2 linked regions of the Magnetofaba australis IT-1 genome follow. The protein of the gene in region 1 binds, or shares a complex with, the protein of each later gene. Links are inferred from orthologs where the notes say so. Each region holds a gene or a part of one and is shown on either strand. Other genes may lie near its edges. The genes, in order: tig and rpsG.

What was found.
Region 2: the proteins of tig (region 1) and rpsG are in contact, whole or in part, in a crystal structure (PDB 3GTY), measured with the Thermotoga maritima proteins. The link is inferred for Magnetofaba australis IT-1 from one-to-one orthologs. Residues at the interface, in WP_004081061.1 of Thermotoga maritima: Glu122, Val124, Val129, Leu130, Tyr133, Glu188, Gly259, Ile262, Tyr263, Glu266, Ser270, Glu273, Gln274, Glu277, Arg308, Gln311, Ile312, Ser315, Tyr316, Glu325, Arg329, Arg336, Leu363, Phe366, Trp367, Arg373, Leu377, Arg381, Leu384, Glu387; in WP_004081843.1 of Thermotoga maritima: Lys34, Lys52, Lys55, Glu59, Arg62, Gln63, Glu66, Asn67, Lys69, Val71, Arg95, Ala109, Lys110, Lys111, Gly112, Arg113, Pro114, Glu117, Glu121, Ile124, Ala125, Tyr127, Asn128, Asn129, Thr130, Gly131, Lys135, Asp139, Arg142, Met143.

The regions. Positions count from the first base shown.
Region 1 is NZ_LVJN01000021.1:452,247-455,128, reverse strand. It holds tig (trigger factor), read left to right. Parts: upstream 1-713; coding sequence 714-2,051; downstream 2,052-2,882. Other genes in the region: clpP (ATP-dependent Clp endopeptidase proteolytic subunit ClpP), read left to right, coding at 2,482-2,882; MAIT1_RS20630 (P-II family nitrogen regulator), read left to right, coding at 1-192. UniProt on the Bacillus subtilis protein: Involved in protein export. Acts as a chaperone by maintaining the newly synthesized protein in an open conformation. Functions as a peptidyl-prolyl cis-trans isomerase.
Region 2 is NZ_LVJN01000020.1:1,332,220-1,335,653, forward strand. The notes cover bases 1-2,920. They hold rpsG (30S ribosomal protein S7), read left to right. Parts: upstream 1-1,185; coding sequence 1,186-1,656; downstream 1,657-2,920. Other genes in these bases: rpoC (DNA-directed RNA polymerase subunit beta'), read left to right, coding at 1-386; rpsL (30S ribosomal protein S12), read left to right, coding at 743-1,114; fusA (elongation factor G), read left to right, coding at 1,699-2,920. Outside these bases: more of fusA, read left to right, coding at 2,921-3,434.

The sequences.
Region 1 (2,882 bases):
GACGTGCAGCGCGACGTGATTCTGATGCTGCTGGAGCAGCATTTGGTGGAGCCGGTGCTGGCGGCGGCCTCGGAGGCGGGGGAGTTCGCCAAACCGGGCACCGGCATCGCGTTTGTGCTGGACGTGGAGAGCGTGGCGGGTCTGCAGAGCCAGATTCCCAAATTCCAGGAGACGCTGCAAAAAGCGGAGTAGGGGCGGGGGCGCGCTGCTTTGCCGGAGGATTTTTTTTCGGCGTGATTTTTTTCTGGCAAAACGGCGCCATTGGCGCTAGTATCCCGAATCCACTTCAGTGGCGGGTCTGAGGAGTCATTAACGCCCCCGGGCGTTGTGTTGGACAAGACCCCATGTGGCGGAGGTAGCTCAGTCGGTAGAGCCCCGGATTGTGGCTCCGGTGGTCGCGGGTTCGAACCCCGTCCTTCGCCCCATTTTTATACAGCCCACGCTCTGAATGACCACTCAGGCCGCGTGTTGCTTGGCATCAGATCCCGGCCCCAGGCCGGGTTCTTTGTATGGGGCGTCGTCGTTTGTCGACGCCTGCGCGAAAGTGGCGGAATTGGTAGACGCACCGGATTTAGGATCCGGCGCCGCAAGGCGTGGGGGTTCGAGTCCCCCCTTTCGCACCAAAACCGTCTCATCACTGCTGTAAGACCCGCCGGGCGGCAACGCTGCGGGCCTTGCCGTCATTCAGTCAACCACACCACGGAAATTCACCCATGCAAGTCACCGTCGAAGAAAAAGGCGCTTTTGATCGCGACGTGATCATCACTGTGCCCGCCGAGCAAGTCAACGCCATGCTGGACGCCGAGCTGAGCAAACTGGCCATGCAGGCCAAACTGCCCGGCTTCCGCCCCGGTCGCGTGCCGCGCAAAGTCATCGAGCAGCGCTTCGGCCACGCGGTGAAGAACGATGTGGCCGAGCGTCTGTTCCAGACCACCTATCCCCAGGCGCTCTCCGAGCAGTCCCTGCGTCCGGTGGGCATGCCCACCCTGAAGGTGGGCGACGTCACCAAAGACGCGGACTTCACCTACACCGCTTCGATCCAGATCTTCCCCACCATTGAGCCCCAGGGCTACACCGGCCTGAAGCTGACCCGCGCCAATGTGGAGATCGGCGGCGAGGACGTGGAGCGGGTGATCCAGAAGATCCAGCAGCACCACGCCGAATACCAGCCTTCCGAAGAGGCTGCGGAAATGGGCGACCAGGTGCGCATGAGCTTCTCCGGCTCGATTGACGGCGAACTGTTCCCCGGCGGTCAGGCCGACGACTACGTCCTCGACCTGGGCTCCAACCGCTTCATCCCTGGCTTTGAAGAGCAGCTGGTGGGCGTTAAAGCGGGCGAAGAGAAGGATGTGACCGTCAGCTTCCCCGCCGACTACCACAGCCAAGAGCTGGCGGGTAAGGAAGCGGTGTTCAAGTGCGGTATTAAAGAGGTCAAGAAGGCCAATATGCCGGCGGTGGACGACGAGCTGGCGAAGAAGGCGGGCATCGCCGACGGCGGTGTGGAGAAGCTGCGCGAAGAGATCGAAAAACGCCTCAAGCAGGACGCCCAGCAGACCATTCAGAACGACCTCAAACAGCAGATCATGCGCCAACTGCTGGAAGCCAACCCCGTGGATCTGCCCAGCCAGTTGGTGGAGCAGGAGATCGATGGTCTGGTGGAGGGCATGAAGGCCCAGTACAAGCAGCAGGGCATCGACCCCGATCAGCTCAACATCCCCGAAGAGGAGATGCGCGCCGAGTTCCAGGACAAGGGCCGCGAGCGCGTCACCCTGGGCCTGCTGATGGGCTCCATCACCCGCAAAGAGGAGCTGAAGGTGGACGACGCCGCCATCGAGGCGCGTCTGGACGCCCTGGTCTCCTCCTATGTGCAGGGCGAGCAGGCCGAGCAGATCAAGAAGATGTTCCGCGAAGATCCCAAGCGCATGGAAGAGATCCAAGGCGGCGCTCTGGAAGAGAAAGTGATCGACTGGCTCATCAAGCAGGCCGAAGTGAGCGACGAATCGCTCTCCTTTGAGGCGCTGATGGAGCGTCAAGAGGGTCAGTCGGCGTAATCCGCGCGCAAATTTTTTGCAAACGACGGGCATGCAAGGCCCGGCAGGGGTTGCCCCTTGCCGGGCCTTTTGCGCATCATGGGAGTCTTGGTTGAGTGCGCCCACACGACAAAATGTGGCGTTGTCATCAATTTTGTCGATTTGTCGACACCTTTTGATGACCTCTCTGTCTCAACACTGGTGGGCGTAAAATCCCCCAAGAGGCGCGGTTTTGCAGGTGTTGGGCCGATTGGGGCGCACGCCGACGCCGCTGGCGGCGTAGAAATTGCACGATGACTATTGCACAATTACTGGGGGAAAAATGCTGGCCGGAGTGGCGGCAGACAATGTGATTCAAGCGCGTGCCACGGCGCCGCGCTGACGCCAAACACCCCGCATGGAGTGGCGGGATGAGGCAACCAAAAGGCCAATGTAACCCAAAGGAGTCTGTATGAGTTTGGTGCCTATGGTGGTGGAATCCACCAACCGCGGTGAGCGGGCTTATGATATCTACTCCCGCCTGCTCAAGGAGCGGGTGGTGTTTCTGGTGGGTCAGGTGGAAGAGCACATGGCCAACCTGGTGGTGGCGCAGCTGCTGTTCCTGGAGTCGGAGAACCCGGACAAGGATATCCACCTCTATATTAATAGCCCCGGCGGCTCGGTGACGGCGGGCATGGCGATTTACGACACCATGCAGTTCATCCGCCCCCAGGTGAGCACCCTGTGCATCGGCCAGGCCGCCAGCATGGGCGCGGTGCTGCTCACCGCCGGCGCCGAAGGCAAGCGTCTGGCCCTGCCCAATGCGCGGGTGATGATCCACCAACCTCTGGGCGGCTTCCAGGGTCAGGCCAG
Region 2 (3,434 bases), on another replicon or contig:
GTCAGATGCTGCAGAAGGTGATGATCATGGATCCGGGCGACACCACCTTCGTGGTGGGCGAGCAGGTTGAGCGGGTCGATTTCGACCGTCAGAACCTCAAGACCGAGAAGCGCGGCGGCCGTCCGGCGACCTGTACGCCGTTGCTGCTGGGCATCACCAAAGCATCGCTCTCTACGCCGTCGTTCATCTCTGCGGCCTCGTTCCAGGAGACCACCCGCGTTCTCACCGAGGCGGCCATCTCCGGCCGCACCGATACGCTCAACGGTCTCAAGGAGAACGTGATTGTGGGCCGTCTGGTGCCCGCAGGCACCGGGCGCGCGCGTGAGGGCTTTGCCGCCTATGACGCGCCCTCTGAAGAAGAAAAAGCGGAGCTCGCTTCCCACTAAGTTACATAGATTTCACCGCCTTTTTCGGGTGGGGTCAGAAAAATTCACCCCACCCGAAAAAAGCCCTTGCAAGAAGACGGCGATTCTACTATATTCGCCGGACTCTAACGGGCTCACCGGCCTCCCAAGCCGGTCCTTAGAACGTCGGAAGGATGTTGTGACGTCAGCCATCCTGCATCGCCTTGTGACTCTGTCGACAAGCGCGAGCTCAGGCAAGTGGCTTTAAAAGTTCGTTACCTCCTGTTTTTTATACTCGTGTGACCTGAACGGAGTTGATTCTCTGTTTGGTCTTCTGTTTGTTGCGTGCGATCGCGATAGTGGTCGTCGCCGTTGTGGACTTCGTGGAGAGAATCGTTATGCCCACAGTCAATCAGTTGGTGCGTCAGGGGCGTCGTTTACAGAAGAAGAAAAACAACGTTCCGGCCATGCAGGCCTGCCCGCAGAAACGTGGCGTCTGCACCCGCGTTTACACCACCACGCCGAAGAAACCCAACTCGGCGTTGCGTAAGGTCGCTCGCGTGCGTTTGACCAACGGTTTTGAAGTCTCCGCCTACATCCCGGGCGAAGGCCACAATCTGCAAGAGCACTCTGTGGTGCTGATTCGCGGCGGTCGTGTGAAGGACTTGCCCGGCGTGCGCTACCACATCCTGCGCGGCGTCCTTGATACCCAAGGCGTGAAAGATCGTAAGCAGGCTCGCTCCAAGTACGGCGCCAAGCGTCCGAAGTAAACTGGTCTCCACGCGCTTGCGTTGGATTGCGAACCTTACTGTATTCGAATCGTTTGATAGGAGTCCGGCATATGTCACGCCGTCGCGATGTTCCCAAACGGGAAGTGCTCCCCGATCCCCGCTACGGGGATAAGCTGGTCACCAAGTTCATGAACTGCCTCATGCTGGATGGCAAGAAGTCCTTGGCTGAGCGTGTGTTCTACGGCGCGCTGGAACTGATCGAAGAGCGCACCAAAGAAGAGCCTCTGGCTGTGTTCAAACAGGCGGTTGACAATGTCCGCCCCAGCGTTGAAGTGCGCTCTCGCCGCGTCGGCGGCGCCACCTACCAGGTGCCGGTCGAAGTGCGCCCTGCGCGTCGTCAGACCCTGGCCATCCGCTGGTTGGTGGGTTATGCCCGCGCTCGTGGAGAAAAGACCATGCGTGAACGCCTGGCCGCCGAGTTGATCGAGGCCTCCAATAATCGCGGCGCTACCGTCAAGAAGCGCGACGATACGCACCGCATGGCCGAAGCCAACAAAGTGTTCGCCCACTACCGCTGGTAAGCGAACGAATCAGGATAGACGGACAGGACAGAGGACAGGGCGATGGCTCGCGAGATTCCGCTTAATAAAGTGCGCAATATCGGTATTATGGCGCACATCGACGCCGGTAAGACGACGGTGACCGAGCGTGTTTTGTACTACACCGGTCGCTCGCACAAAATCGGCGAAGTCCACGATGGCGCAGCCACCATGGACTGGATGGAGCAGGAGCAGGAGCGGGGCATCACCATCACCTCAGCGGCCACCACCTGCTTCTGGCAGGATCACCGCATCAACATCATCGACACCCCGGGCCACGTGGACTTCACTATTGAGGTGGAGCGTTCCCTGCGTGTTCTCGACGGCGCTGTGGCAGTGTTCTGCGGCGTGGCTGGTGTGCAGCCCCAGTCCGAAACCGTGTGGCGCCAGGCCGACCGCTACGGCGTCCCCCGCGTCGCCTTCGTGAACAAAATGGACCGCATGGGCGCCGACTTCCTGCGCGCTGTCCAGACTATGAAAGATCGTCTCGGCGCTCGAGCGATTCCGGCTCAGCTGCCCATCGGTTCTGAAGATGACTTGGTCGGCATCGTGGATCTTGTGGAGAATCACGCGATTCTCTATGACGAAGACTCCATGGGAGCCAAGTTCGAAATCGCTGAGATCCCCGCCGACATGGCCGATGAAGCTGCCGAGTACCGTGAGGCGCTGCTGGAGACCGCTCTGGAGCAGGATGACGAATTGATGGAGAAGTATCTGGAGGGTGAAGAGATCCCTCGGGATGAGTTTAAACGCTGCATCCGCAAAGGCGTCATCGCCAGCGCGTTTGTCCCCGTGTTCTGCGGCTCCGCCTTCAAGAACAAGGGCGTGCAGCCTCTTCTTGACTCCATCGTGGCCTACTTCCCCTCGCCGGAAGACACCCCGTACATTGAAGGCATCGAGCCGGGCGACGACGAGAAGCCCTGCGTACGCAAGCCCAACGATGACGAGCCGTTCTCGGCGTTGGCCTTCAAGATTATGACCGACCCGTTCGTCGGCACCTTGACCTTCTTCCGCGTCTACTCCGGTGTGGCTGAGTCCGGTTCCTATGTGAATAACTCCACCAAGGACCGTAAAGAGCGTCTGGGCCGCATCATGCTGATGCACGCCAACAAGCGCGAAGACATCAGCGAAGTGCGCGCTGGCGACATCGCAGCCGCTGTGGGCTTGAAGAACACCACCACCGGCGACACCCTGTGTGACGGTAAGAACCCTGTCATTCTGGAAAAGATGGACTTCCCGGCTCCGGTTATCGCCATCGCCGTGGAGCCTAAAACCAAAGCTGACCAGGAGCGCATGTCTGTCGCGCTGCAGCGTCTGGCCCAGGAAGACCCCTCCTTTAAGGTGGAAGTCGACCATGAGACCAACCAGACCATCATCAGCGGCATGGGCGAACTCCACTTGGAGATCATCGTCGACCGCATGATGCGTGAATTCAAAGTCGACGCCAACGTTGGTCAGCCTCAGGTGGCGTACCGTGAGACCATCAAGGCCACGGTGGAGTCGGAAGGCAAGTTTGTGCGTCAGACCGGTGGCCGTGGTCAGTATGGTCACGTCTGGGTCAAGCTGGAGCCCAATGAGCCCGGCGCCGGTTTCGAGTTCATCGACGAGATCAAGGGCGGCGTGGTGCCACGGGAGTACATTCCGGCGGTGGGCAAGGGGATCGAAGACTCCCTGTCGGCTGGCGTGATCGCCGGGTACCCGGTGGTTGACGTGAAAGCCACTCTGTTCGATGGCTCCTACCACGATGTGGACTCCAATGA